2 regions of the Pseudomonas sp. MH10 genome follow, and region 1 is predicted to be linked to the other one. Evidence: predicted binding sites of a transcription regulator. Region 1 holds the regulator's gene; the other holds the start of a gene.

Region 1 (4,486 bases):
ACGGGCGCGTCTCTGGAAGCTGGTGAAACGCACATCGAACCGACGTTCGACGAGCCTCGACGTGCTGCTGCACCGATGGCAAGCGCCGCCAGCGAGCCAATGATCGGGCTGCAAGCTTACGAATCGATGCGTTCGGAGCTGAACGGTCTGCGCGAATTGCTCGAAGTACAGCTCGGTTCGCTGGCCTGGAATCAGCTGCAAGGCAGCCGTCCACAACAGGCCAACCTGTGGCGTCGCCTGCAACGCATCGGTTTGTCGGGTCCGCTGTCCCGGGACCTGTTGGCGATGACCACTGAAATTGAAGAGCCTCGTCAGGCGTGGCGCATGTTGTTGGCGCACCTGGCGCGGATGATTGTGACCCCGGATGTCGAGCCGCTGGAAGAAGGCGGCGTGATTGCGATGGTAGGGCCGGCTGGTATGGGCAAGACCACGACCCTGGCGAAACTGGCCGCGCGTTATGTCTTGAAATACGGTTCGCAAAACATCGCTCTGGTGAGCATGGACAGCTACCGAATTGGTGCTCAGGAACAGCTTAAAACCCTGGGCCGGATCCTCAATGTATCCGTCACCCACATCGATCCTGGCCAGTCGTTGGGCCAGGCGTTGGAACCGCTGTTGCGCAAGCGCGTGGTGTTAATTGACACCGCCGGTCTGCAAGCCAGCGATCCGGCTCTGCGAATGCAGCTGGAAAGTCTCGCGGGTCGCGGTATCAAAGCACGTAATTATCTGGTGTTAGCAACTACCAGTCAGAAGCAGGTTCTAACCGCTGCATACCACAGCTATAAACGCTGCGGGCTGGCGGGCTGCATCCTCACCAAACTGGACGAAACTGCCAGTCTGGGAGAGGTGTTGAGTTTGGCAATAAGCCATGAGTTACCGGTGGCTTATCTCACGGATGGACCGCGAATACCGGACGACTTGCATTTGCCACGTAGGCACCAGCTGGTCAGTCGTGCGGTGAGTGTGCAAATGCAGGAAGAGCCAAGCGAAGAAGCTATGGCGGATATGTTCGCGGATCTTTATCACAGCCCGAACAAGCGGGTTGGGTAGGGCAAGACATTGGAATGTACCTGCATCAAGGGTGGCGCCGACGTTGTTCATGCAACGCACGCGCAATCACTGATGTGGCCTCGGTCTAAGCAAGTCAAGGTAAAGAACTAAAATGGGTAGCATGCATCCCGTACAGGTCATCGCAGTAACTGGCGGCAAGGGTGGCGTCGGTAAGACAAACGTTTCAGTGAACCTCTCACTGGCGCTGGCAGAGCTTGGCCGACGCGTCATGTTGCTGGACGCTGATCTGGGTCTGGCAAACGTCGACGTCTTGCTTGGCCTCACACCCAAACGAACCCTTGCCGATGTGATCGAGGGGCGTTGCGAACTGCGCGACGTGTTGCTCCAAGGCCCTGGCGGGATTCGTATCGTGCCAGCGGCTTCGGGCACTCAGAGCATGGTTCACCTGACGCCTGCGCAACACGCCGGGCTGATTCAGGCGTTCAGCGACATCGGTGACAACCTCGATGTGCTGGTGATCGACACGGCGGCCGGGATCGGTGAGTCAGTGGTCAGTTTCGTGCGCGCAGCTCAAGAAGTGCTGCTGGTGGTGTGCGATGAACCCACGTCGATTACCGACGCCTACGCGTTGATCAAGCTGCTGAACCGCGATTACGGCATGAACCGCTTTCGAGTGCTGGCCAACATGGCGCAAAGCCCTCAGGAAGGGCGCAATTTGTTCGCCAAGTTGACTAAGGTCACGGACCGCTTTCTAGACGTCGCCTTACAATACGTCGGTGCTGTGCCCTACGACGAATGTGTGCGCAAGGCCGTGCAAAAGCAGCGGGCAGTTTACGAAGCATTTCCTCGTTCCAAGTGTTCCCTGGCCTTTAAGGCCATCGCGCAGAAAGTCGACACGTGGCCATTGCCGGCCAACCCGCGCGGACACCTTGAATTTTTCGTTGAACGGCTCGTACATCAGACGAGTGCAGGACCAGTCCTATGACAGCCAGCGGCTATCGCATGTACAGCAAGGCGTCCAAGGACTCCCAGTACGAGCTGATCGAGCGGTATGCGCCGCTGGTGAAACGCATTGCCTATCACTTGCTGGCACGCCTGCCAGCCAGCGTACAAGTTGAAGACTTGATCCAAGCCGGCATGATCGGTTTGCTAGAAGTGTCTACCAAATATGACGCCACCAAAGGCGCAAGTTTCGAAACCTATGCCGGGATTCGTATCCGTGGCGCCATGCTCGATGAAGTGCGAAAGGGCAATTGGGCCCCTCGTTCAGTGCACCGCAATACACGCATGGTCAGTGACGCAATTCGATCAATTGAAGCTAAAACAGGTCGTGACGCTAAAGATCACGAAGTTGCGGCCGAACTCCAATTGAGTCTTGATGATTATTACGGGATTTTGAACGATACCTTGGGCAGCCGGTTGTTCAGTTTCGACGATCTTTTACAGGACGGCGAACATGAAGGGCTGCATGAGGATGGCGCAAGCGCTCAGCTTGAGCCGTCACGCGATCTGGAGGATGAACGCTTCCAGGCAGCGTTAGCGGATGCAATAGCCAACTTGCCGGAGCGTGAGCGACTGGTGTTGGCGCTGTACTACGACGAAGAGCTGAACCTCAAAGAAATTGGTGAAGTATTGGGGGTTAGCGAATCGCGGGTCAGCCAGTTACACAGCCAGTGCGCAGCTCGTTTGCGAGGGCGTTTGGGAGAATGGCGAGCGCGTTGATGGGCAAGGCGTGACCCCTGGTGGTGACGAGTTGCCTGTAAGCCGGCTGTGCAAAGCGTTGCGTGCGAAGCATAAGACTAGGCGGAAGCCGTTCAGAGAGTCCTTTAGACTTTCTGTGTCCATTCCGGCGTGTTGATTTACCAAGCCCGTCGTCGTTTTCGTGCAGCCTATATGTGCTGTGCCGGTTTTGATTGAACAGCGTATTCAGGTGCTGAATGCGTTTAAGACTGCTTGGAGGTCGAATTGGACAAGAACATGAAAATCCTCATCGTTGATGACTTCTCAACGATGCGGCGGATCATTAAAAACCTGTTGCGTGACCTTGGGTTCACCAACACGGCAGAAGCGGACGACGGAACTACCGCGCTGCCCATGCTGCAAAGCGGTAACTTCGACTTTCTGGTGACTGACTGGAACATGCCTGGCATGTCCGGTATCGATTTGCTGCGCCATGTGCGCGCCGATGATCGTCTCAAGCACTTGCCAGTATTGATGGTAACGGCCGAAGCCAAACGTGACCAAATCATCGAAGCCGCTCAGGCCGGTGTTAACGGTTATGTGGTCAAGCCCTTCACGGCCCAAGTGCTGAAAGAAAAGATCGAAAAGATCTTCGAGCGCGTCAATAGCTGATGTCCGCCGTGGGGGCTGTATGGAGCACACAGATTCAACCCAGGCCGACTTCGAGTCGACCCTGAAGAAACACGCACACGAGTTGGTCGAAAGTCTTGAAAAAGGCCGATTTGGCGACGCGGTGCAACTGATCCATGAGCTGAACCAGACTCGCGACCGAGGTCTGTATCAGGAAGTCGGCAAACTGACCCGTGAGCTGCACAGTGCGATCGTCAATTTTCAAATTGACCCGAACATGCCGCAAGCCAAAGAAGTTTCGCAGATCACTGATGCCACCGAGCGTCTGTCGTATGTGGTCAGGCTGACCGAGAATGCCGCCAACCGCACGATGGACCTGGTAGAGGCAAGCACGCCATTGATGGGCGGGCTGGCGTCTGAAGCCAGCGCCTTGAGTGCCGATTGGGCGCGTTTTATGCGTCGCGAAGTCGGTGCCGAAGAGTTTCGCGAACTGGCTCGACGGGTCGAAGGTTTCTTGGCGCGTACAGAGAAAGACAGCCGCGAAGTCTCCGCCCACCTCAACGATATTTTGCTGGCTCAAGACTTCCAGGACCTCACCGGTCAGGTGATCAAGCGCGTTACGCAACTGGTTACGGAAGTGGAAAGCAACTTGCTCAAACTGGTGCTGATGGCCAGCCAGGTCGATCGCTTTGCAGGGATCGAACATGACCATCAATCGATCCGTACAGAACAAGATCAAGAAAAAAATCTGTCTCAAGGTGAAGGTCCGCAGATTCATGCCGATAAGCGTGAAGACGTTGTATCCGGTCAGGATGATGTTGACGATCTGCTATCCAGCCTGGGCTTCTAGGTCGATTGATTGAATTTTAGGGAGCACCCCAATGAGCTTCGGCGCCGATGAAGAGATCCTTCAGGATTTTCTGGTAGAGGCTGGCGAGATTCTCGAGCAATTGTCCGAGCAGTTGGTCGAGCTGGAAAGCCGTCCCGATGATGCGGAGTTGCTCAATGCAATTTTTCGCGGTTTTCACACTGTAAAAGGGGGCGCCGGCTTCCTCCAGCTCCATGAGCTGGTGGAGTGCTGCCACATCGCCGAGAACGTCTTCGACATCCTGCGCAAGGGTGAGCGTCGCGTTGATTCGGAATTGATGGACGTGGTTCTGGAAGC
Region 2 (4,486 bases), 2.7 Mb from region 1:
AGCAGGTGGTGCGGCAGCAAATATTGGCTGAAGATAAACAAACGCTGTTTCATCACATTTCCTAACGTGTTCTTTAATGAATAGCCACAGTCTGCAGCGTGTTTTATTTCTCGACCGGGGTATCAGGATGGTTGCCCCATTCGCCCCAAGAGCCGGCATAGCCTTTTACGCGTGGATAGCCCAGCGCCTTGGCCACCAGATAGGTAAAGCCCGAGCGATGGTGGGTCTGGCAGTGGGTAATTACTTCTTTGTCCGGAGTAATGCCGAGCTTTTCGAGAATTTGCGGCATGTCTTTGCGGATTCGCAAATTGCGCGACGTATCCATGCCAGCAGTCCACTCGAAGTTCACTGCCCCTGGGACGTGGCCAGCTTTGGCCGCAAGGACTTTTTCGCCAGAGTATTCGGTGGGTCCGCGCGCATCCCAGATAGCCAGATCAGTCGCGCCCAAACGGCTTTGCAAATATTCCCGGGTTGCGGTGGGTTCGCTGTGCAAGGTCAGAGGGACAGGGCCGCCGACGTTCGCCGGGACCTCGGTCGACAGAGGCAGTTGTTCACCCAGCCAAGCGTGCAGACCGCCATCCACATAGTGGTACTGCGAGTGGCCAATGACATCCAGTAGCCAAATGAAACGTCCGGCCCATCCGCCGCCTTCGTCGTCGTAGACCACATAGACCGCGTCGGGATTATGCCCTAGCTCGCCAAACAACACTTCCAGTTGGGCGTGCGACGGCAGCAACCCCGGCGCTGGAGCTTGACCCTGCTGGGTTCGTTTTGGGTCGACAAAACGTGCGCCTGGAATATGTCCGGCGCCATAGCGAGCGCTGCTGGTCAGGTCGACGAGGATCAACTCTGGCGCGTCAAGACGGGAGAGCAAGTCGCAGGGCTCGATGACTAACGGCAAGCTAGAGAATTCAGACATGTGAGGTCTCCAGAAAAAAGAGGCGAATTGTAGCGTACGAGATCCCGCTTCGTCTGCGATGCCGCGCGGGGCGGACCTAAATCCCTGTAGAGCCAATGTGTTGAAGAAGGCGTTCACGCGGTGTGTCAGGTAAACCGCATCGCGAAAAAGTTCGCGCCTACAGAGGGTCAGCTATTTAAGCGGTCAGGCCTTGCGGCTGCTGAAGCTGCTCAGTGCCCGCTCAATGCATTGCGAGGTTTTGCCGAATGCTTGGACGCTGATTTCCGAGAACGGCCCGCCGCCCTGATCCGCGAACACCAGCATGACCACCCGCTCATTACTGCTGAGCGAGCGCAACAGTAAGTGTTCGCCGGTGAACAGGCTTTTTAGCCTGACGGGCAGCAGCGCCGAAAATTGAGCGGTGTTGGCAGGCGTCAGACGCAATTGGGTCGGTTGAGCCAGCAAGCGTTGCAATACCGTGCTCTCAGCAATGTCCAAGGTCAGGTGCATGGCGTCCTTGTCCAAGCCGGCAATTTGCTGAACACGCAAAACCGTCATATTGCGGTCAATCATCAGCAGCATCAGGCGCTGCATGCCGCAGGCCACCAGTGCGTCTCGGGCAAGCGTTGTGAGGTGCATGGCATTGTTGAAGCGGCTCGGCTCTTCCAGTAACTCAGTGCAATACTTTCGCCACAAATGCAGCGCTTCGGCCGAAGGCGGCGGTGCGGGTAACAGGCCGCGATGAATTCGCCGTGTGTCCGCAGGCCATATGAGTGCTTCGGCAGGGTGCCAGAGCCCCGTCGCGAAGTGTTTTCGAGCACTTTGTACCGCTTGTTGGTGGACTTGTTGCTGCACGTCATCCAGCGAGACTTGCAGGTACAGGCTGGTCAGCATCTGCCAGCGCAGGCTGTGCGGACCGTCCCAGGCTTGTTGTGCAGACAATGCGATGCCATTGGCGAGCAGGATCGTATTGGCAGGCTGGTTGAGCCAGCGGCGCAGTTCGGGGTCAGCGTCGAGGCGTTGCCGTTGTCGCAGTGGATTAAGGTGGTCGCGAGCAATATGCAGCGACTTGACCAACAGTCGGCGTTCGTTGATCAGCGCGCTGTAGCCCTGAGTTACCCATATTGGCAGCCGCCAGGCCACTGCGAGCACTTGGCACAGCTTGAGCAGGCTTACGCCGAATAATGCGTTTTCGACAATGCGCGCCGACTCACCTTTGTGAATCACCCGCAGCTCCCATTCTTCAAGCAGCTTTGGGTGTGCAACGGCCATTGGCCAGAGCGGCGATAAAAACAGCAGGCTGCCCCAATGAATGTCCTGCCAAAGCCGCGCCAGACGACCGGCGAACAGCCCGTTGGCTTGCTGCATCGCGTGCTGACTGATCATCTGGAATTGCCGCAAGCTCGGCGAGATATCCTCTATTTCCAGCGCAGGCAAACGTTGCAGCAGTTCTTCAGTGCGCTTCAGACCTAGACGATTAATAGCCACCTCGAGGCTTTCCGCAGGCTCGCTCAAGCCAATGCTGTGATGGTTGACCTCGCGCAAGACGCTGAGAACCAGCGACGGGCTTTCCTGCATCAACTCGGCGATATCGCGCAGCGAACGGCGGCTATCACCGAGCGCACTCAGCACTTGAGTGTGGCTATTAATGGGTACCGGCAGGCGAATCCCGTCCAACTGTTTGTGCCATGCATCAAGGGTGCGCGGAACGGGAAGCGGTGCTGAAGTTTCTGGTGGCATTGCAGGCGGCCTGTACAGCTAATCGTTTAGGACATTATCGGATGCGGCATGCATGGCATGTCAGCGCGAGCACCCTGCTACAAGGGTCGAACTGGCTTTTCGCCTGAACTGGCTATAGTCTGGCGCACTTACGCCGATAAGTAGAAGAAGAGTTTCAAGAACTTCCACTCATGATCTCGAACCCGACTCAGTAAGAACTCTCTCTATATGGCTAAAATTATCGGCATTATTGTCGTTTTCGCGAGCGTTCTCGGCGGATACGTCATGTCCCACGGCAAGATCGGAGCATTGATCCAACCTTTCGAGGTCATGATCATCGGGGGCGCCGCCCTTGGCGCATTCCTCCAGGCCAACCCCGGCTACATGACTCTGCATGTGGTCAAGAAGTCGCTGAAGATGTTCAGCTCTCGCTTCTCGCACACGTTTTATCTGGAAATCCTGGGCCTGGTCTACGAAATTCTCAACAAAAGCCGCCGCGAAGGCATGATGGCGATTGAAGGTGACATCGAAGACGCTTCGGCCAGTCCGATTTTCGCCAAATATCCCTCCGTGCTCAAAGATGCGCGTATGACCGATTACATCTGCGATTACCTGCGGATCATGTCGTCAGGGAATATGGCGCCGCACGAGCTTGAAGGTTTGTTCGACATGGAACTGCAAAGCATGAAGGAAGAGCTGGAACATCCTTCGCACGCAGTGACTGGTATTGCCGATGCCATGCCCGGCTTCGGTATCGTCGCCGCCGTTCTTGGTATCGTTGTGACCATGGCATCGCTGGCTGACGGCGATCAGGCGGCTATCGGTATGCACGTGGGTGCGGCGCTGGTGGGTACGTTCTTCGGTATTCTTGCTGCGTATGGTTTCTTTGGACCGCTGGCGACTTCCCTGGCTCACGACGCCAAGGAAGAACTCAATGTGTTCGAGTCCATCAAGGCCTCGCTGGTCGCTTCAGCGTCCGGCATGCCGCCTTCGCTGGCGGTAGAATTCGGTCGCAAGGTTTTGTACCCCAAGCACCGCCCTAGCTTCAGTGAGCTTGAACAAGCGGTTCGCGGTCGCTGAGTCATGGAAAATAACCAGCCGATAATCGTCAAGCGCGTCAAGCGTTACGCCGCCGGGCACCACGGCGGCGCGTGGAAAATCGCGTTCGCCGACTTCGCGACGGCAATGATGGCGTTCTTTCTGGTGCTGTGGCTGATGTCCTCCGCTACGCCCCAGCAGAAAATCCAGATTGCCGGTTACTTCAAAGACCCTATTGGGTTCACCGAAAGCGGTACACCCTACATTATCGATCTAGGCGGCTCGCCCGCGCTGGCGCCGGACAAGACCCTCAACCCCGAGGTCAAGTCCGAGCCGCAGCCGGATAAAATCAAGACCGAAACTGACCAGTCTGAAACGCTGGCGGAGCAAGTTGAGCAAGAACGCTTGGATATGCTGTTGCAAGAGCTGCAAACCAAGGTCGATGAAAATCCGCAGTTGAAGAAATTCAAGGACCAGATCCAGTTCGAGATCACTCAGGACGGTTTGCGCATCCAGATCATGGACGCCGATAACCGGCCGATGTTTGACATCGGCAGTGCTCGCTTGAAGCCCTATTTCGAAGACATCCTCCTGGCCATGGCCGACACCATTAAAACGGTGCCGAACAAGATCAGCATCAGCGGCCATACCGATGCGACCCCTTACGCAGTGAGCGGCGAGTATGGTAACTGGGAATTGTCGGCGAACCGAGCTAACGCTGCGCGTCGAGCATTGGTCGCGGGTGGTTATCCGGAGCCGCAGGTGGCCAGGGTTGTGGGCTATGCCTCGTCATCCTTGTATGACAAGGAGCATCCGCAAAGCGCAGTCAAC

The links. The regulator FliA, encoded in region 1, starts transcription of late flagellar genes. The targets are predictions, from matches to a motif close to CTAAAGTTTNNNNNNNNNNNGCCGNTAA.
Region 2: a site for FliA is predicted at 2,751-2,778, ahead of motA (flagellar motor stator protein MotA). Genes of this name have one in related genera too.

The regions. Positions count from the first base shown of each region.
Region 1 covers NZ_CP133783.1:235,118-239,603, forward strand. The annotation lists gene flhF (flagellar biosynthesis protein FlhF) at 1-1,050, shown strand, start outside; gene fleN (flagellar synthesis regulator FleN) at 1,163-1,996, shown strand; gene fliA (RNA polymerase sigma factor FliA) at 1,993-2,733, shown strand; gene RHM59_RS01065 (chemotaxis response regulator CheY) at 2,989-3,363, shown strand; gene RHM59_RS01070 (protein phosphatase CheZ) at 3,383-4,171, shown strand; gene RHM59_RS01075 (chemotaxis protein CheA) at 4,203-4,486, shown strand, end outside.
Region 2 covers NZ_CP133783.1:3,147,000-3,151,485, reverse strand. The annotation lists gene asd (archaetidylserine decarboxylase) at 1-53, opposite strand, end outside; gene rhdA (thiosulfate sulfurtransferase) at 104-919, opposite strand; gene RHM59_RS14060 (HDOD domain-containing protein) at 1,103-2,638, opposite strand; gene motA (flagellar motor stator protein MotA) at 2,846-3,697, shown strand; gene motB (flagellar motor protein MotB) at 3,701-4,486, shown strand, end outside.